Thiosulfativibrio zosterae: one gene and its partner. The protein of the gene in region 1 interacts with the protein of each later gene in a pairwise test. Links are inferred from orthologs where the notes say so. Each region holds a gene or a part of one and is shown in the gene's direction. Other genes may lie near its edges.

Region 1 (10,291 bases):
CTCCTTTGGCCTTAGGCAAGTTTTGCAAAAAATACCCCAAAATTGAACTCGGCCTTAAAATCACCAACCGCGAAAATATTTATAAGCGTATTGACCAAAATCTAGATGATTTGTACATCTTAGGGCAAGTGCCGCCCACTCATTTAGATTTAACTTCGGTGCCTTTTGCACCGAATCCTTTGTGCATTATTGCTCATAAAAATCACCCTTTAGCGGGTCAAAAAGTCACGCTCAAGCGTCTAGCTAAAGAACCATTTTTAATGCGTGAAGAAGGCTCCGGGATTCGTTCAGCCATCGAAGACTTATTTGCAGAACAAGGGTTAACCGTACAAGAACGCTTGTCTTTAGAAAGTAACGAGGCCGTAAAACACTGTGTGGCGGGAGAATTAGGGGTCGCTTGTGTATCCGAGCATGCCCTGAATCTGAGTGAGCCCAATATGCCCATCGTTAAACTCGATGTTGAAGGCTTTCCCATTCTCAAACAATGGAATATCGTTTACCCAGCCAGTAAAGAATTATCGATTTTAGCCAAAGAGTTTTTGACCTTTTTAACCGAAAAAGGCCAAGGCTACATCGACTTACAAAGCAATTGAATTAAGTTTGTCAATTGCTACCGGCACCTGTATAATGCGCCACTTGCGAAACCTATTCGCATTTCTATGATGGTGACTCTGTTCGCTCCCTCGCGACGCTATGTTGGGAACCCCGCCAGGACCGGAAGGTAGCAACGGTACCAACGGCTGCGTGCGCCGAGGATCGGTGGGCAGGGTCGCCTCCCTAATCTTTGTCTAGATTTGTCTACTCAGCTTTAGTTTTCAACTATCTCTGCCTTTGTCTTTTATCGTTTGGCTAAACAAGCTAAAATAACCGCTCTTTTGATTTAACTCTGCGAGAGTCTTTTGAGCTATACCGTCCTTGCCCGTAAATGGCGCCCTAAAAAGTTTTCTGAGTTGGTGGGTCAAGCCCATGTGATGCAAGCGCTCAGCAATGCGTTAGACCAACAACGACTGCACCATGCGTATTTATTTACCGGTACTCGTGGGGTCGGTAAAACCACCATCGCCCGTATTTTTGCTAAGGCACTCAACTGCGAAACCGGTATTACTTCAACGCCTTGTGGCGTTTGCGCCAACTGTAAATCGATTGACGAAGGGCGTTTTGTGGATTTGATTGAGGTGGATGCGGCCTCAAAAACCAAAGTGGATGACACCCGCGAGCTGTTGGATAATGTGCAATATGCCGCCGTACAAGGACGCTTTAAAGTTTATTTGATTGACGAAGTGCACATGCTGTCAAAGAGCAGTTTTAATGCCTTGTTAAAAACGCTCGAAGAACCGCCAGAGCATGTGAAATTTTTATTGGCAACCACCGATCCGCATAAACTCCCCGTCACCGTTTTATCACGCTGTTTACAATTTAATTTGATGCGTTTAACGCAGGTGCAAATTGCCAATCATTTAGCCTTTATTTTGCAACAAGAAGCCATTCCTTTTGAAGAAGCGGCTTTAGCCATGATTGCCAAAAGTGCCGATGGTTCTGCCAGAGATTCCTTAAGTATTTTAGATCAAGCCATCGCTTTTGGCGCAGGCGAGGTGCGTTTTGCGCCGGTGCAAGCCATGTTGGGGTTGGTTGACCAACAGTTTACTGAACATTTATTGCAAGCACTGCTGGCTCAATCTGCCGAGCAACTGAAAGAAGTGTTACAGCAATTGGCGGCCATGGGGGTCGATTACAGCGCATTATTGTCGCAATTGATTGAAGCCTTGCATCAGGTTGCTTTGGTTCAGGTATTGGGCAATTTGGGCGAAGTGGCGGTGATTGATGAAACGCAACTGGCGTTGTTGGCAGAACATTTATCACCTCAACAAATACAAATGTTTTATCAAATTGCTTTGCTCAGCCGACAAGATATGCGCCTAGCGCCTGATGAACGCATTGGCTTTGAAATGGCCATGTTGCGTATGCTGGCGTTTAGCCCTTCAGCCTCCACGCCAAGCGCATTTAATGAGCAAAATGGCTCAGAAAATGCTCAAAAACAACCAGGCCTGGTTAATTTTGAGCCAAAATCAGCAAGCTCAGCGCCGCAAACTCCGCCAGCACCCGCGGTTTCGCAAGCCTCGCAAGTGTTACAAAATTTAAAAGCCAGCTCGGTTGCAAAACCTACCATGCCTGCACCACCAGAAACACCAGTCGCCACTGTTCGTCCAGCTGTTGCAGAAGCTGTCCAGCCCACGGTTTCATCAACATTAGAAGTACCGCCAGTTAATCTTGAGCCTACGCCTGTTGAAAAAGATGCCAATCATTTGGCTTCGCTCCATGCGAGGTTGCAACAAACGCTGGGAAAGCCGAATAGTTCTGCGCAAACCCCCGCTCAAGCAACGCCTGCTCAGACAAATTCATCGCCTAAATCGTATGATGCAAATCCGATGTCGAGTGGTTTGAGTGCCAAAATGTCGGCAATGATGGCCAAGCAAAAGGGTGGCGGTTTTTCTAATTCATCCGCACCATCACCGCCTTCTGCAGCTGTTGCTGTGGCACAACCCACGCCGCCGCAAGATTTAGAAGTTGTGACGGATATGGGTGAGCCGCCAGCATGGTTTGATGAAACCTATGCCGATGATGCTCCGTCTGCGCCAATGGTTCCGCAAGAGGATTCACAAACGACCAGTTTAGCTCCGCAACAAAATTCTGTTGAACAGCCGATTGAGCCGCCATTTAATCCACCCTTCGTGGGGGTGCCAGAAACCCAAACGATTGCAGAGGGTGCGCCAGTTATCGCAAATGACATGCTTGAGCCCAGCGCTCAGCCCGCCATGGTGACTGAAAACCCGCTTGCAGAAAATATCACCAGCGTTGCTCCACCAACCCTATCGGCAGAGGGCAGTCATTTAATTGAAGAATGGTTAAGTTTGTTAGCGCAAATTAAGCCCGAAGGTATGGCAGAGGCTTTGGCGCACCAGTCAGCTTTGGTCGCGGTCAGCGCTGAATTTATTACCTTGTGTGTTGCGCCCGGACAAATGTTGGCCAAAACAGAATTGGCGGTGACGCGTTTAACTCAGGCATTGCAGCGGGTATTTGGTGCTCATTTTCAGTTACAATTTGTGGAGCAAGTCGCATCAGAATTGATGATGACGCCAGCCACCTATTGGCAAATTCAAGCACAACAAAAACAACAACAAGCGCTCAGTTCTATCCATGCCGATGAACGAGTCGCAGAATTTCAAAAACGGTTTAATATGCGTTTAATTGAGTCGTCAATTAAACCGATTGAACAAATTTAATGCGTTAATAAAGAAGGAAAGCACATGTTTGGTGGAAAAGGCGGTTTAGGAAATTTAATGAAGCAAGCGCAAGATATGCAAAAAAATATGCAAGCTGCGCAAGCCGAAATTGCCAAAATGGAAGTGGAAGGCGAAGCAGGTGGCGGCATGGTGAAAGTGCGCATGACCGGAAAGCATGAATTGATTAAAGTTGAAATTGATGACAGCCTAATGGACGACAAAGAAATGCTAGAAGATTTGTTTGCCGCTGCGGTAAACAGCGCTTCTCGTAAAGTGGAAGCAACCTCTGCTGAGAAAATGTCTGGCTTAACGGGTGGTATCGATTTACCTGCTGGCATGAAATTTCCATTTTAGCCCATTTGATACCCTAGGAATTTTCCATGCCCAGTCCGTTGATTAATAGCTTGGTTGAAGCCCTGCGTATTTTGCCAGGCGTAGGTCCTAAGTCGGCACAGCGCATGGCTTATTATGTGCTGGAGCGCAATCGCAAAGGGGGCGACAAACTCGCCTATGCTTTACAACAAGCCATTGAAAAAGTGGGTAATTGTGCAAAATGTCGCGACTTAACCGAAGCTGAAGTTTGTGGTATTTGCAGTTCGCCCAGACGCTTGCAACATGAATTGTGCGTGGTGGAAAATCCAACAGATGTCACAGTAATAGAACAGTCGGGCATTTTTAAAGGCGTTTATTTTGTGTTGATGGGACATTTGTCGCCCATTGATGGCATCGGGCCGCAAGATTTGGGGCTGGATATCTTAAAAGCGCGTTTGGTTGAGGGTGAAATTACCGAGGTGATTTTGGCAACCAATCCCACGGTGGAAGGCGAAGCCACGGCTCACTATATTCAGCAAATGGCAAAAGACGCTGGGGTTGCGGTGTCAAGGTTAGCGCAGGGGATTCCGATGGGCGGCGAGTTGGAGTACATTGATAGCGGTACTTTAAGCCAGGCTTTTGCTGGGCGTAAAACCGTTTAATCGCTGGTGCATTTTGACCCATAAAAAAGCGGACTTTAAGTCCGCTTTTTTAATGCCAAGAAAAAAACTTAAATCAATTCTATTTCAACATCGGTCAGCGGAATCACGCTGCAAGTCAAAATGTCTTTACCACGAGTTTCGTAGGCGGTGTCTTGAATGTGTTCTACATTGCCAGACAATAAACGCACTTCACACGCGCCGCAGTTACCACCACGGCAACTGTAAGGCATATCAAATCCCGCTTCATCCAGCGCTTCTAGCATTGAAAATTGACCATCAAACTCGACTTCACCTTGGCCAACAACCGTAATCTTAGGCATCTTTCCTTCCTTATTATCTAAATCATTTACTTGAGTTTCTGTTTTATTAAATTTGAATAATTTACCAAACAATTGCTTTAAACCCTTCTTCTTGAAGTTCCATCAGCGCCGCTGCACCCACATCGGCATATTCTGCAAAAGGGCGAATATCCGTATCCGACCAATGAAGGGTATTCATGGTGCTGCCGCAGGCAATCCAACGGACTTTGTAATCTTTAGCAAAACTTTCAATACGCTCATAACTCAAAGGGTCAACCGGGCGTTTAGGATGGGTTGCCAGTGCATGGATGCCGGGGCCAATGACCACTACGGCAATTTCAACATTGTCGCCATAGCGCTTAATCATTGCCTGAATTGAATTCAAAATGGCCAATTGATAAGCTTCATCAGACTTATTCCACATATAAACCGCTTTGTGTTCAGCAGGATCTCCCGGAAAGCGTTCGCTTGGTGGGTCTTGCATTTCTGGGAGCGGTTTAAGTTTATAAGCAGCAGTTGCTGTACTGCCATCTCCGCTGGCGAAAGTTTGCATTGGCGCCAGCAAAGCCAAGCTGAGTCCAAGGATTGAAATAGATTTAAATAGTGACATAATCCGCTCCGATTGCATTTACTTGAGTCGTTTTAAAAATTATTATAGCGTTTATTGCACACTAAAGTGCTTCAGATAGCTTTTTTTAAATTGAGAAACCATGAGTTTACAACAACAAATCGAAACCCAAATTACCCAAAACTTTCCGGTTGCCTTTATGCAATTGGATAACGAAAGTCACATGCATTCAGGTCCAGCCACAGAATCTCATTTTAAATTGACACTGGTCAGTGAGGCTTTTCAGGGGTTGAGCAAGGTTAAGCGCCATCAAAAAGTTTACCAAGTCTTAGCCGAGCAAATGCCGCAGTTTCATGCATTGGCTTTACATACCTTTTCTCCCGAAGAATGGGGTGCTCAAGTGCCCGTGTCAACGCCCTGCAAAGGTGGTCATTAATTAAGTGTTTTAAAGATGGCTCTTACAAGAGGGTTGTTTTAACGCTTGATTAAACTAAATTTACACTTATAATACGCACTCTCTTTTCTACAAGAGATTCTCTTAAGGTTTTCAACCTTATCTACATCGGGGTGTAGCGCAGCTTGGTAGCGCACTTGACTGGGGGTCAAGTGGTCGCAGGTTCAAATCCTGTCACTCCGACCATTTTCTTCTTTACAACAATCTGCTGAATTTATTAGGGTAAATATCGAATATTTTGATTGTTCATATTGCTTAAAACTACTTATACTAAACCTATTAGACATAAGAGGTAGGGTGAGATGAAACTCAAGTTTGGATTGTTACTTTTAATAGTGCCTCTCTTAGGGATTAGCCTTTTGGGTTGTGAGCGCGAGTCTACCGAAATTAAAATCAATACCCCCGTGACCGTTGGAGTCGCTAAACAGCCTTCTAGCGGTTTAATGTTTATTGCGCAAAAGAAAGGTTTTTTTAAAGAGCAGGGTTTAGATGTGGATTTTAAGGTATTCCCATCGGGCAAAGTCGCCATGAACGATTGTTTGTTAACCAGTGCCTGTGACTTTGTCAGTACCTCAGATGTGCCTTTCATTTTTAACTCTTTAAAAAACAAAAATCTCGTCACCTACGCTTCAATTTATAGCTCATCGAATGTTAATCGTCTAGTGGTGAGAACTGATAGGGGCATTCAGACCTTGCAGGATTTGGCAGGACACAGCATCGGCACTCAGCGATATTCAGCGGTCCATTTCTTTATGCACTCCGTTTTAGAGTCATCTGAAAAACTGCATGACCAAGTTATCCGCAAATTTATGCCAGCGAATGACTTGGTGAATGCCTTAATGACGGGTGAAATTGATGCTTTTTCTATGCGAGAACCTTATGTTTCGCAAGCTTTGGCGCTGATGCCCGGGCAGACCAAAAGTTTGGCTTTTCCAGGCATCTATATTCAATATGACTTATTAGTGGGTGGCAAGCCATCTGATTTAACGCCTAAGCAGGTTAAGGGGTTGTTAGAGGGTTTGATAAAGGCGGTGAAATTTTTGCGTTTAAACCCAGAAGAGTCCTTAAGCATTTTGGCGCAAGCTTTAGATATGTCAACAGAAGATTTAACGCCCTATTGGCGATTGGCAGATTTTAATGTCAGCTTGGAGCACGCCATGTTAATCACGCTAGAACAAGAAGTGAATTGGCTCAAAGAAGATGGTTATATCAACGCAGACACTGTTTTTAATTCTTTGGGTTTAATTAATTCGAGTTATTTGCTCGAAATCCGTCCTCAAGCTGTGATGTTGATGGAGTAGCTTGATGAAACTGCATAGTATCCGATCTTTAATCATGACTTTAATGTTCAGTGCCTCGGTTTTAACCCTGTTACTGGTTGCGGTTGGCAGCTGGCAATGGAATCAACAATTAAAGTTTGCTGAGTTAAGTCATTTTTCTGATGAATTAAGAGAGCATGCCACCGACCTGACATTTTTAACGGCTGAATATACCGTAACCAAAAGTGAGCGTTCCAAACAGCAGTGGTTTAGTAAGTGGAGTCAGGCGGAAAATTTAGTTTCAAAATATTCGCAAGTAGAGGGATATGCCAGTCTAGTCATGATTCGTTTACTCATTATCGACTTAAAAGAAGCGGCAGAGTTGAGCTTTGGGCAAAATGACAGTTCATATGCCGCTAAATTACATAACAGCACCAATTTACTGGCCATTAATCAGCGCTTACTGGCGCATACACGCTTGTTTCAAAAAACCATAGAAGACCAAGAAAGGGCAACCAGCGCGTTTTACAGCAATACGCTGTGGGCAGGTTTATTGTTTGGTTGGTTTATTCCGATTGGATTATTGTTTTGGGTGAAGCACTATATTCGTCAACCCATTGCACAGTTGGCCGCAGATGCTCGTAGGTTTGGTCGAGGGGAATTAGGAGCACCTGTGCGCCCTGTGTCAACCGTTGAGCTCAGTGGCTTGGCTGACAGCTTAGAAAAAATGCGTGTCAGTTTGGCTGACAATATGGTGTCTATTGAAAAATATTCTAGTTTGGCAGCCGAAAACGAAAAAGCTAAGTTGGCGGCAGAATCTTTGTTACAGCAAATTAAAAGAACGCAAGTAGAACTTATGAAGACCGAAAAAATGTCTTCTTTAGGGGTTTTGGTTGGGGGCGTGGCGCACGAGTTGAACAATCCTTTAATGGGCGTTTTGAATTATGTGACCTATGTAGAAAAGGCCATGAGTGATAAGGATTCAAAAAGCAAAAATATTCTCATAAAAGCTGAAGTAGAATTGGCTAGACTGCAAAAGATTGTGAAAAACATGTTGCAGTTTGGACGACAAGAAACCACCGAAAACACCTATTTTGATATACTGCCAGTTTTAACCCTGGTGCTTGATTTAGTTCACCCAGATTTAAAACGCTTTAATATTCAAACCGAAGTCGATGCCCCCATGGAGTTGCCCCAAGTATTTGGAGAACCCAATAAACTAGAGCAGGTGGTCTTGAATTTAGTGGTTAATGCCCGTGACGCCCTTAATGAAATGCCAGCTTTGGAGCATCCTAAAATTACCTTTAGAATCGCTGTTCAAGAGAGTGAATTGGTTTTAGAGATTTGTGATAACGGATGTGGCATTCCGGATGCCATTAAGTCTAAAATTTTTGATCCGTTTTTCACCACTAAAGAAGTGGGCAAAGGAACCGGATTGGGGTTGGCCGTTTCGACCCAATTAATGGCCGATATGCATGGGCGTTTGTTGGTGTCACCAACGCATGAAGGTGCCTGTTTTCAAATGATTTTGCAATGCCAAGCAGCCTGAATAATTTAAGTAACCTTTGCCTAAGGGCAAAGTCTTTATAGAATGGTGAGGAAAAGAGAATGAATGTTTTAGTGGTGGATGATGAACAGTCTATTAGAGATTCGTTTGAATTAGCGTTAGAGGGAATTGCTGAGCTTAATCTAAAACTGGCTGAAAATGGTGTTGAAGCCATGAAGATGGTTCAAGGTTGGCCACCAGCGCTGGTGTTTTTAGATTTAAAAATGCCCAAAATGAACGGGGTCGAAACCCTAAGAGCCTTAAGAGCCCTCTATCCAGATGTGCCGGTTTATGTGGTAACGGCTTTTGCAAAAGAATTTACCAAAGAGCTAGAACAAGTCAGAGATGATGGCATTGAGTTTCAATTGGCGGCAAAACCCATTACCTTAGACCAAATTAACGAAATCGTTTCAGCCTATTTATAATGCTTGAAATGCCGGGAGTGATTATGTATAAATTTAGACTGTTTTATGTGGCTAATAAGTCCAGCGAAAGCAAAATTGCGGCTTTTAAAGAAAGTTTGCAAGCCAATATGATCGAACCATGGGATTTAGAGTTGATTGATGTCATGGAAAAACCAGAGATTGCGGCAGAAAATAATATTTTCGCAACGCCAACGCTCATCAGAAACCTTCCAGAGCCAGTAAAAAAACTGATTATTGACCTTACAAAACTCAATGATATTGTTTTACAGCTGACTAAATAAGCCATTTAATGACGCGCTCACTCAATGCCCGTTGGACGCCCTGGCTAAAGGCAAAACTGGTTAAGCAGTTCTTGGCGCTGAGCGTCATTCTGTTGTGTATAGCGCCTGTGCCGCTTGCTTGGGCAGATAATGTTGTGATAGGCGTTTTGGCCTTTAATGGTAAAGCCCAAGCGCGCACCGATTGGCAACCTATGTTGGCCTATCTGCAACAAAAACGCCCCGAGCATCGATTTGAACTCTTGCCGTTAAACTTTTCTGAAATCAACGAAGCGGTTGAAAAGCAACAAATTACCTTCCTTATTACCAATCCATTGCAGTATTTGCAGCTTTCTTATGAATATCAACTCTCAGGGGTTTTGACCCTTAAAAGACATTTTGGCTCTGTTAGCTTCAGCCAAATGGGCAGTGTTATTTTTAGGCGTTCAGAAAATACCCAGCTAACAGACCTGAGTCAAACCGCTAATCTGCGAATTGGCCTTGTCAACGCTAGGTCTGCGGGTGGCAAAATTTTCGCAGAAAGTGAGTTTGCTCAGCAAGGCGTTAATTTTAATGAGTTGCAAAAATTGCATTATTACCATACTCATGAGGGCGTGGTGTTTGCGGTTTTGTCTGGTTTAGCAGATGTGGGTGTGGTGAGAACGGGCGTTTTAGAACAGTTGGCAACACAAGGCCAGTTAAACCTAAATGAGCTGACCATTTTGGCGCCAAAAAAACCGCTAGACAGTGAGTGTGCTTTGGATTGCAAACAAACTTTTCCGTTTTTGTTAAGTACCGAGCTGTATCCTGAATGGGCTTTGATGGCCATGCCGAATGTGCCGATTAATTTAAAAGACCAAATTGCCGCAACCTTACTGTTGATGCCCAATATCGAAATGCCGGGCAGTTTGGGGTATTTATCTTGGACAACACTTGCCAATTACGAAAAAGTGCGTCGTTTAATGGAATCATTAAATATTCCCCCTTTTGTCAGACTTATAGAGCCCTTGTCTTTAAAAGTGTTGTGGGAAAAACATCGTCTAGAAAGTGTGGTGGGTTTAATCATGCTTGGTCTGTTAATGGCCTTTTTAGGCATATTGCACAGTCAAAATCGTCGATTAACCCTGGTTGGTCAAGCCTTTTCTAATTCAGAAAAAGCCAGAAGTGCTTTAACGCAAGAACTTAAAGATGCCTTGATTTCAAGCGAGTTTTCTCAAAAGCAATTTAA
Region 2 (10,234 bases), 1.2 Mb from region 1 along the record:
AGTCATTCACGGGGTTTTTAACCGGTTCAAAAATCATTTGCGATTCAATTTGATCCATTTCAACGGTTACAATGTTGTGGGTTTTCGCAATTTGAATGGAAGATTTATCGAGGTAAGTGAATTGATAATTTTGGAGGATGAGAGGCAAAAAATCTAATGTTAAGCCAATATAGCCTTCAAGTTTTTGAGTGGTACTGTTATAGATAGGCTCGAACATTACCAAATCTAAATGTCCCTGTTGATTTAAAAAGAAAGTATTTTTATCTGCGCTGGGCACTTCATTGGGTAAAGCATTCATGTGCTCATCACTGTGGTGAATAGCATGCAAGGGTTTGCGGTCTTTGTTGTATAGCTCTAATTGATCGTAATATTTTTCCCAGTATTGTGACTCTTTGAGGCGTTCATCATGCCAAAAAAAGTAATAACTGGGTTCATTCAGTTGTTGCTGTACTTCTTCCCATAAGGCCATTTCTTTAATTTTGGAACGTGAAATAGCAATGGCGGCATCAATTGCATTAGTGAGTTCAATTTGAGCAAGTTCTTCCGTTCGCTGCTGAGTTTGTTGGCGAATTTCTTCGGCATCTTTATAAAGTTTGATATTAAAGCCAATATATAGCCCAAGCGTTAAGATGAGAAAAAACATCAAATAAAATTTGGCATGCATTATTTTGGGTTTAATCATGATTTGTTTGCCATATTCTCTTAAATTACGCTTAACTTACCTGGGTGATTAGCAATCTTCAGTTGTTCAAAGTGTTGATAATCTCGTTGATTTTATCTTGTAAATCAAATTCATGCTCACTGGAAAAAAAGTGGTTTGCACCCTCAATAACCTCTAAATGGGTTTTGGTTGCTTTTAATTCATCTAACCAGTTTTCACCAACCTTTTGGTAGCGTTTATCGGCACTGCCCATAATGGTGTAACTGGGTATGGTGATGGCATTTAAATAGTCTAGGTTTTGCTGACGCGTTAGCTTGTGGTAAGACAAAAAGCTTTCAGGGGTCGCTAGGTAATTTTTTTGGCAAAAAAGAAAGCTGAATTTCTGCGGTGTTGTTTGATTGGTGTCAATGAGTTTTTTTGCCAAAGCAAGGTCTGAGTCCAGAGTCCCTAAATCTTTTCCGTTTAAGTAAAATAAACTGGTGAAAATAGCCAGTTTAACTTCAGGTTTTGGATGGGTGATTTGTGACAATAAGAGTTCTTGGCTGCCACTGGAATGTCCTAGCAAAACTATTTTTTGATAGCCTTTGGCAATTAACCAATCTACCCAAGCATTAATTTCGGTGACATCTTCTTCAAGGGTATGGGTGTGCAAGCTGTTGCACTTTAAAGACTGTTCTCGCATATTGATGCCCAAGGTTAAATTGGGCGATAAAACCGAGTGACCTTGATCTTTGATGGCATTAATCAGCGATTGCACCGTGCTAAATTTGTTAGTCGTTAAAAAGCCGTGATTGATAAGCACTGCAATATCACTTGCGCCGCTCACAAATTCTGCTTGAGCATGCAAAGTTTTAGTGACAGGAATACTCACCGTTTCAGCAACACTGCTGGTAGAAAAGAGGATTGCGGCACAAAAGATGAGAATGCTCGAAAATTTTGTTTGAATATTAGTGAATAAGGCCATTTTTGCGTCCTTTTACTCATATGAGTCGTATTCTAATAGATTTTTTTACCAACAAGTTTATCAAAGAAATTTAATGGTGACTAATAAATAACTTTAGTGCAACAGGATAGTTAATTATGGACGGGTTTTTCAACAGAGAGTGTGCTTTTAGATAAAATGGTGCACAACTCAAAATAGCCAATAAAAAAGGGAAAGCTATGTGCGGTATTTGTGGTGAAATTTTTTGGTCTGGTCAATCTGCAAATGCGGCAGATTTGGCGCCCATGCTCAAAGCCCTAGAGAAACGCGGGCCAGACGATGGCGGCACTTGGCAGCAAGACCAGGTGGCCCTTGGGCATAGACGCTTAGCGATTATTGATTTGTCTGAAGGCGGACATCAGCCCATGGTGGATGGTGAACTCACTTTGGTTTTTAATGGGTGTATTTATAATTATCAGGCTTTAACTGCCGAGTTAATTGAATTAGGACAAACTTTTCAATCGCATTCAGATACCGAGGTTATTTTAAAGGCTTATCGTCAATGGGGCATGGATTGTGTGACCCGATTTGAAGGTATGTTTGCTTTTGCCATTTGGGATGATTACAACCAACAGTTGCTAATGGCGAGAGATCGTATGGGGATTAAACCTTTGTATTATGCGCCTTTAGACAAGGGTTTAGTTTTCGCCTCGAATACCCAAGCTATTCTGGCGTCAAGTCAGCGCCCCAATATTGATACTTCGATTGACCCTGTCGGCTTGCATCACCAATTTACCCTACACGGTGTGATTCCAGCACCTCACACCATTTTAAAAGGCATTCGCAAACTTGAACCTGGGCACTGGTTGATTGTGAATCCTGATGGGCAAATGTTTAAAAAACGCTATTGGTTCTTAGAGGCAAAAAGACCGCAATCTGAGCTTAAAAACAACCAGCACCCTGAAGGGCACCAGGCCTGGTCAAAATTTGGGCTCTCTGAAGCTTCAACCGAGGCTGATTGGATTGAAGCTTTACACCAAGCCTTAAAACAGGCGGTGCATAAACGCCTAACCGCAGCAGATGTGCCGGTTGGGGTTTTGTTATCAGGTGGTTTAGATTCGAGTTTGATTGTGGCTTTATTGGCTGAAGCGGGTGTTAAAAATATTCGTACTTTCTCGATTGGCTTTGAAGATGTGCCAGAGGAAAAGGGCAGTGAGTTTGAGTATTCAGATTTGGTGGTTGAACGCTATCAAACTGAACACAAGAAATATTTAATCGAAAACGCCCAAGTATTACCCAGATTGCAAGATGCGGTTGATCAGATGTCTGAGCCGATGTTTGGTCAAGATGCGGTGGCTTTTTATTTGTTGTCTGAGCAGGTGTCGCAAGATGTGAAAGTCGTTATGTCTGGGCAGGGCGCTGACGAAGTGTTTGCGGGCTATTTTTGGTATCCGCAAATGGCAGCGTCTTTTGCGCAAGCCAAGCCGGGCGATGCACTGGTCGATCATTTTGCACCTTTTTATTTTGATCGCAGTCATGCGGAATGGTTGTCGATGGTGCAACCTGAATATCATATTGAAGATGTCACTCGCCTGGCCATCAATGATTTATTGCAAGAGCCGGGTGCCGACAGTTTTATAGACCGAGTTTTACGCTTAGATACCACCACCTTAATTGTGGATGATCCCGTGAAGCGTGTCGATAATATGACCATGGCATGGGGCTTGGAAGCCAGAGTACCTTTTTTAGACCATACATTGGTTGAACTGGCGATGGCAGCCCCCGAGTCACTTAAGCTAAAAGACTTTAAATTTTTCTTAAAGCAAATTGCTAGAGGTATCGTGCCAGATGAGGTCATCGATCGTCCCAAAGGCTATTTTCCGATGCCCGCTTTGAAGTTTGTGCGCGGGGCGTTTTATGAGTACATGCGCAATATCTTAACCAGCCCAGCAGCCAAGGCGCGTGGCATTTTTAATGAAGCTTATATTGAAAATCTATTGGCAAATCCTGATGCACCTGAAAGTTTTACGGCCATACAAGGCAGTAAACTATGGCACGCTGCCTTGCTTGAGTTGTGGTTGCAACGCCATGTTGATGCAGGTGAAACCGTTTAGTCAGACAGGATTTAAAATTAGGCATAGCTAATATGTCTGAAATTTTGTTATAATAACCTACCAAAATAGTAAGGCATTGAATTAAGGAGCCCACAAGATGGAAGATGCAGCAAAAGAAACCGTTGAAAGAATTCACCAACAAGTCACTAATAATCCAGTGGTGATTTATATGAAAGGCACACCACAAATGCCCTCATGTGGTTTTTCTAGCCGAGCTTCACAGGCTTTGGCTGAAACCGGTGAGAAGTTTGCGTTTGTGAATGTCTTAGCCGACCCAATGATTTTTGAACATTTGCCTAAGTATCAAGATTGGCCAACCTTCCCGCAATTGTATGTGGGTGGAGAATTGCAAGGTGGTTGTGACATCACGCTAGAGTTAGCTGCTTCTGGTGAATTGAAGGCGATGATGGCTAAAGCCAATGCTGAGCACGCCGCAAAACAAGCTTAATCGGTTTATGTTTTAAGAAAAAACCGAGTTAAATGGCTCGGTTTTTTGCTTTAAAGTGCCTTAAAACTAACCAGGCCTGGTTAGTTTTTAGGGCCTTTTTAGCAGTTTAATCGTTGTTTTCAGGTAATTGAATTGGCCATTGATTGACGATATGGCAAAAAAGGTCAGCCGTTTTTTCAGTGTCGTAAGCGGCAGAGTGGGCTTGAGAGTTATCCCAATCAAACCCCGCCAACTGCACGGCCTTGGCTAAAACGGTTTGACCAAAAGCCAAACCTGCCAAAGAAACCGTATCAAAGGTGCTGAATTGATGAAACGGACTTTTGATTTTGCAGCGTTCAGCAGCCGCTTGAATAAAGTTTAAATCAAAGAAAGCATTGTGCCCAACTAATATGGCGCGTGTACAACCCGTTTCTTTCAGTTGCTGCTTGATGGGGCTAAACAAAGTTTCTAGTGCTTCTTTTTCGCTGACCGCAAAGCGAAAAGGATGGTAAGGGTCGTCTATGCCAATAAACTTTAAGGCGCTAGGGTCAAGCTGACTGCCAGGAAAAGGCAAGATATTGGCTTGATAGGTTTGATCACGATGTAAAAAACCGTCCACCATTTTAAGGGTAACAACAGCCACCTCTAGCAGTGCGTTTTTGTTAGGGTCAAAACCAGCCGTTTCAACATCAATCACGACGGGTAAGAATTTGCGGAATCTTTCTTGAATTTGGGTAACGGGTCTTTCGATTTGGGTCATGCCTTCAACGCTTTTACCAACACTTTAGATTGTCTTTGGTAGTTATAGAGGGATTGTTTTTTCTCTGGGAGTTCAGCCACTTGGGCTTTTTTAAAGCCATGCTCTATAAACCAGTGGTCGGTGTGGGTGGTGAGCAAAAATAGGTTTTGAAACCGATTTTGCATGGCTTGTTTTTCGATGGCTTGCAAGAGTTCTTCACCAAGCGATTGCCCTTGATAAGCAGGGTCTATGGCCAAACAAGCCATTTCGGCACTTTGTTCATCCATGGGGTAAAGGGCGGCGCAACCAATAATATGGTCATCGCGCGCGATGACCACAAAGTTTTCAATTTCTAACTCGAGCTTTTCGCGTGAGCGTTTAACCAGTATGCCTTCTTCTTCTAAAGGGGCAATCAACATTAAAATGCCGCTTACATCTTCAAAAGTGGCTGGGCGAATGTGGTGATAACGGTCGGTGAAAATCATGGTGCCAACGCCATCACGGGTAAAGAGCTCTAACAAAATGGCACCAGGTTCATTTTGGTCTAACAGGTGAATGCGCTTGATTTTGCTGTGGGTGGACTGAATGAGCGAGAGCAAGCGTTTTTGTTTGGGTTCGCTGGTTTGGGTGTTGAGTGCATTGAGTTGCGACATGCTCATCTGTTTGGGTAAATCAACCAAACTTTCAGGGCTAGAGAAAATCATCAGCTTGTCAGCTTCTAGGGCTTTGGCAACAGAGAAAGCTTGTTCTAAAGAGTTTAGATTGAACATTTCTCCAGTTAAAGAGTAAGTGAGCGGCGTTAATAAGACGACCTGCCCAATCGATAAGCTACGCGCAATGGCTTCGTGGTTGATCTTGCGCAAAGCACCAGTGTGTTGAAAGTCGATGCCTTGAATAATTCCTTTAGGGCGCGCAGTAACCCAATTGCCCGAAATGATGGTGAGTGTAGATTGTTCTTCAGAGCAGGCTTCTGTAAATTCTGATTCAATTTGCGCACGCGCCTGGCCAATGGTTTCCACAAAGGTTTTTAAATGCTCTTTAGTGGTTACTCGGCAATTAAAATGCGTTTCCCAGGTCAGGTGATCTCTTTCGAAAGCTTCGTTAAGTTGCAGTTCAACACCCAGGGTGATGACGGTTTTCATGCCCAAATGATTGAGCAAAACCACGTCTTTGGCGAGTTGGAATAACCGTTCATCTTCTTCACTGTCCAGTGATAGGAGTTCGCTAGGAATGTAAATAACAATAGTCTTACCTTGATGTGCTTCAATGTAAGGTGATGACTGTCTTAAGTTATTCACAAAATCTAATTCAGATTGCTGCATAGATATGAGAAAATACCGTAAATTTATTTAGTTTAGTATAACAGCCCCTTTTACAAATCGCTAAATGCTTTTGTAAAAATGGACAAGGAGAAAACATGCCAGAATATCGTTCAAGAACCAGTACCCACGGTCGTAACATGGCCGGCGCTCGTGCTTTGTGGCGCGCAACCGGAATGGAATCACAAGATTTTGGCAAGCCCATTATTGCGATTGCAAACTCATTTACCCAGTTTGTTCCAGGTCATGTGCACCTAAAGGACATTGGGCAATTAGTTGCGAGAGTGATCGAATCAGCCGGTGGTGTTGCCAAAGAGTTTAATACCATCGCCGTTGATGATGGCATAGCGATGGGTCACGATGGCATGTTGTATTCTTTGCCTTCGCGCGACTTGATTGCAGATTCGGTTGAATACATGGTGAATGCCCATTGTGCTGATGCCTTGGTATGTATTTCTAACTGCGACAAAATAACCCCCGGCATGATGATGGCTGCCATGCGCTTGAATGTGCCAACCATTTTTGTCACCGGTGGCCCAATGGAATCGGGTAAGACCGTTTTAGGGGGTGAAGGCATTAAACTGGATTTGGTGGATGCCATGGTTATGGCGGCAGACAGTAATTGTTCAGACAGCGATGTTGAAGAAGTTGAGCGTTCTGCTTGCCCAACTTGTGGCTCTTGTTCAGGAATGTTCACAGCAAACTCTATGAACTGCCTAGCAGAAGCACTGGGGATTGCTTTGCCAGGTAATGGTACCGTTTTAGCAACACACGCTGATCGCAAAATGTTATTTGAAGAAGCTGGTCGTCGCATAGTTGAAATTACCAAACAATATTACGAGCAAAATGATGAGCGTGTATTACCTCGTTCAATTGCAACCTATGAAGCCTTTCAAAATGCGATGGCATTAGATGTTGCCATGGGTGGGTCTACTAACACAGTTTTACACTTATTAGCGGTTGCACACGAAGCCAAAGTGGAATTTACCATGAGTGACATGGATGAGATTTCACGCAAAGTACCCTGTTTGGTTAAGGTAGCTCCTAACTCCAAAACTTATCACATGGAAGATGTGCACCGCGCGGGTGGCATTATGCGAATCTTAGGTGAGTTAGAGCGTGGTGGTTTAATTAATACCGAAGTTCATACGGTTCACGCATCAACCATGGGTGCTGCGATTGATTTATGGGATATTAGCCGTAATGATGATGCTGCCATTGAAACCTTTTTTAAAGCCGCTCCAGGCAATGTTAGAACCACTCAAGCATTTAGCCAGTCTAAGCGTTGGAAGACAGTTGATATCGATGCTGAAAATGGCTGTATTCGTTCGATTGAGCATGCCTACACACAAGATGGTGGTTTAGCGGTATTGCATGGTAATATTGCCATGGATGGTTGTATTGTCAAAACGGCTGGTGTGGATGAATCTATTTTTAAGTTTACTGGTAAGGCCAAAATTTATGAAAGTCAAGATGCTGCGGTTGCCGGCATTTTGGGGGACGAGGTGGTTTCTGGCGATGTGGTTTTAATTCGCTATGAAGGACCTAAGGGTGGGCCGGGGATGCAAGAAATGCTGTATCCAACCAGTTACTTAAAGTCGAAAGGTTTGGGTAAAGAGTGTGCCTTATTAACCGATGGTCGCTTCTCTGGCGGGACTTCTGGTTTGTCGATTGGACATTGTTCCCCAGAAGCAGCTGAGGGCGGAAACATTGGTCTGGTGGAAGAAGGGGATATGATAGAAATTGATATTCCCAATCGCACCATCAATGCATTGATTTCAGAAGAAGAGTTTGCAAAGCGTCGTGCTGCGATGAATGCCAAAGGGGCTTCTCATGCTTGGAAACCTGCTAAACCCAGAGAAAGAAAAATCAGTTCAGCTTTAAGAGCTTATGCAGCTATGACTACCAGTGCAGCCTTTGGTGCAGTGCGTAATGTCGAACAAATTGAAAAGTAAGGGGTAAGCCATGTTTGCTAACCGATTAACACAAGAACAACGCCAAGCTGTTTTAGACATGGCAGCCAATTTAGCCTCAGCGGATAATGAAGTTTCTGAAGAAGAGCTTCAATATTTAACAGATTTTAGTACGGCTTTTGGATTGGAGTTTCAATTAGATAATCCTGATATCAGTATTGATGATCTCGTAGTTGTTTTTGATACTCGCCAGTCTAAAATTATTGCTTTGCAGGAGCTGATTAAGCTGTCTTACAAAGATGGACATTTCGGACGAGAAGAGCAAGATAAGGTTTTTGCCATCGCCCAAAAATTTGGCTTAAATAACCCTGAGTTAATCATGCGTATCGAAAAATGGGTGCGAAGTGGTTTTGATTGGATTTATGAAGGCGAAGAGATGTTGTCTGAATAAGCTTTAAAATAGAGTGTAATAAAAAAGGGGCGTTGCCCCTTTTTTATTTTGGAAGCAAAGCAGTTAAAGAAATACGACAAATTTTGGGCATAAAAAAACCAGCGCTGAGCTGGTTTTTTTATGCAATCTAGAAATTACTCGCGGTAACCAGGACCATTAATTTCTAAACCATTTGATAGATAGGCTTCAAAAAACTCTAGGTTTTTGTAAGTATCACTTTGTGGTTTAGCTGGGTTAGCACGCATGTTTTTGTTACAACCAACATAACGGTTATGTAATGTGGTTAAAGCTTGAGCACCTGCACGGAAAACCGGGAAGTGAGATGTGTGACCAACGGCTGGTGATAACAAGTTTGAACGCGCTTTTTTACCTGCTTGGTAAGTATGGCACTTAGCACAAGAAAGGTTTAGCTGACCAATTGGCTTAATGTAAAAGTCTTGACCAGCTTCAAATGCTTTACGAGCACCTTCAGATTCGATTTTAACATTAATCTTTTGTCCACGAGCATTGTATGCTAAATACCCAGATACTTTAGCGATATCGCCTTTACCTTTTTCAGCATCTTTATAAGCTGCTAAACCAGCATCAGCACGACACTTATTGATATCACCTTCTAGAGTAACAACTTTTTGAGTTGCTTCGTCAAAGTAGGGGTATTTTGCACGAATCTTAGTGACATCATCACCAAAACATTTTTCGTAAACTGCTTTGTCTGCATTGTATAAAGCTTCACCTGCATCAATAGCATCTAAATAAGGGGGGAATTCTTCAGCGGCTTCCCATTGAGCCATTTTATCTTCTGAATAAATGTATGCACCATTAATATAACCATCAATAGCAATGTTTGGATTCTTTGCTTGAAAGAAATCAATCATCATTTGACGACTTTGCTCTGGCGTTACATCTGCAGCCATTGCGATATTGGCTGACGCTGTTGCACCTAACATTAAGGCGACTAGCAATGTCTTCTTCATCCTATTCCTCCGTCCGAGAACTCTTTATTTTTTAAAGTATTATTATATTTTTTATTTTAACCACCCCTAATGACTTAGGGGTGGGGAAGAAACATTAAATTATTTCAATTTAATTGTTTCAGTTCCTTTGTCACCAGTGTTGTCAGCTAGGTTGATAGTAACATCGTCACCAGCATTAGCTTTAATAATAACACCCATGTAAGGGTTGGTAGATACAGCACCAGACCATTGTGAATCAACTGCTTTAGTACCATTTACTAATACTTCAACAGTGTTGATGTATTTAGCTGGAAATGGCTTGCCAGTCTTTTTGTTCATACGAGCGCCAGATTCCATTTCGTGTTTGATCAAAGCTTTAACTTCAGCTTCACCGTTAACAACCTTAGCACGCATTCTGATATTGATTGCCATGTTTTAAATTCCTTTAATTTCTATAATTGTGTTTTGTTAAGTGGGTTAATCAACTGGGTTGATTATTAACCACCACATCCACCGATAGTTACTTTAACTTCTTGCTGAGCTTTCAAAAGTTTTCCGCCAACCTTAGCGATAGCGATAACGTTTTGAGTTTCACCCATTTTGATACGAGTAGAAACATAGCCAGTTGCTGCAGCACCGAAAGTGTATTCACACACTAATGGCATTGGGTTTTTGCTAGCAATGATAGAAATTGATTCAACACCAGATAGGCCAGTCGCATCAACAGTAATAGGA

Evidence for each region.
Region 2: the proteins of THMIRH_RS09480 (region 1) and grxD interact in binary tests that used the Escherichia coli proteins (3 or more experiments, as listed by UniProt). The link is inferred for Thiosulfativibrio zosterae from one-to-one orthologs.

Annotation. Positions count from the first base shown.
Region 1 is NZ_AP021888.1:2,053,721-2,064,011, reverse strand. Bases 4,185-6,911 are described here. They hold THMIRH_RS09480 (BolA family protein), read left to right. Parts: upstream 4,185-5,264; coding sequence 5,265-5,558; downstream 5,559-6,911. Other genes in these bases: THMIRH_RS09465 (sensor histidine kinase), read left to right, coding at 6,882-6,911; THMIRH_RS09470 (ABC transporter substrate-binding protein), read left to right, coding at 5,879-6,877; THMIRH_RS09485 (DsrE family protein), read right to left, coding at 4,637-5,164; THMIRH_RS09490 (2Fe-2S iron-sulfur cluster-binding protein), read right to left, coding at 4,324-4,575; recR (recombination mediator RecR), read left to right, coding at 4,185-4,255. Also shown: THMIRH_RS09515 (LysR family transcriptional regulator), read left to right, coding at 1-593; dnaX (DNA polymerase III subunit gamma/tau), read left to right, coding at 900-3,281; THMIRH_RS09500 (YbaB/EbfC family nucleoid-associated protein), read left to right, coding at 3,306-3,635; more of recR, read left to right, coding at 3,662-4,184; more of THMIRH_RS09465, read left to right, coding at 6,912-8,384; THMIRH_RS09460 (response regulator), read left to right, coding at 8,444-8,806; THMIRH_RS09455 (circadian clock KaiB family protein), read left to right, coding at 8,830-9,087; THMIRH_RS09450 (EAL domain-containing protein), read left to right, coding at 9,096-10,291. UniProt on the Escherichia coli protein: Transcriptional regulator that plays an important role in general stress response. Has many effects on cell morphology, cell growth and cell division. Acts by regulating the transcription of many genes, including dacA (PBP-5), dacC (PBP-6), ampC and mreB.
Region 2 is NZ_AP021888.1:832,218-842,451, forward strand. The notes cover bases 2,800-5,469. They hold grxD (Grx4 family monothiol glutaredoxin), read left to right. Parts: upstream 2,800-3,794; coding sequence 3,795-4,145; downstream 4,146-5,469. Other genes in these bases: THMIRH_RS03535 (N-acetylglutaminylglutamine amidotransferase), read left to right, coding at 2,800-3,697; rnt (ribonuclease T), read right to left, coding at 4,252-4,884; argA (amino-acid N-acetyltransferase), read right to left, coding at 4,881-5,469. Outside these bases: THMIRH_RS03525 (GGDEF domain-containing phosphodiesterase), read right to left, coding at 1-682; THMIRH_RS03530 (DUF1749 domain-containing protein), read right to left, coding at 741-1,625; more of THMIRH_RS03535, read left to right, coding at 1,823-2,799; more of argA, read right to left, coding at 5,470-6,185; ilvD (dihydroxy-acid dehydratase), read left to right, coding at 6,281-8,137; THMIRH_RS03560 (tellurite resistance TerB family protein), read left to right, coding at 8,148-8,546; sulfur oxidation c-type cytochrome SoxA, read right to left, coding at 8,681-9,520; thiosulfate oxidation carrier complex protein SoxZ, read right to left, coding at 9,620-9,931; thiosulfate oxidation carrier protein SoxY, read right to left, coding at 9,997-10,234. UniProt on the Escherichia coli protein: Monothiol glutaredoxin involved in the biogenesis of iron-sulfur clusters.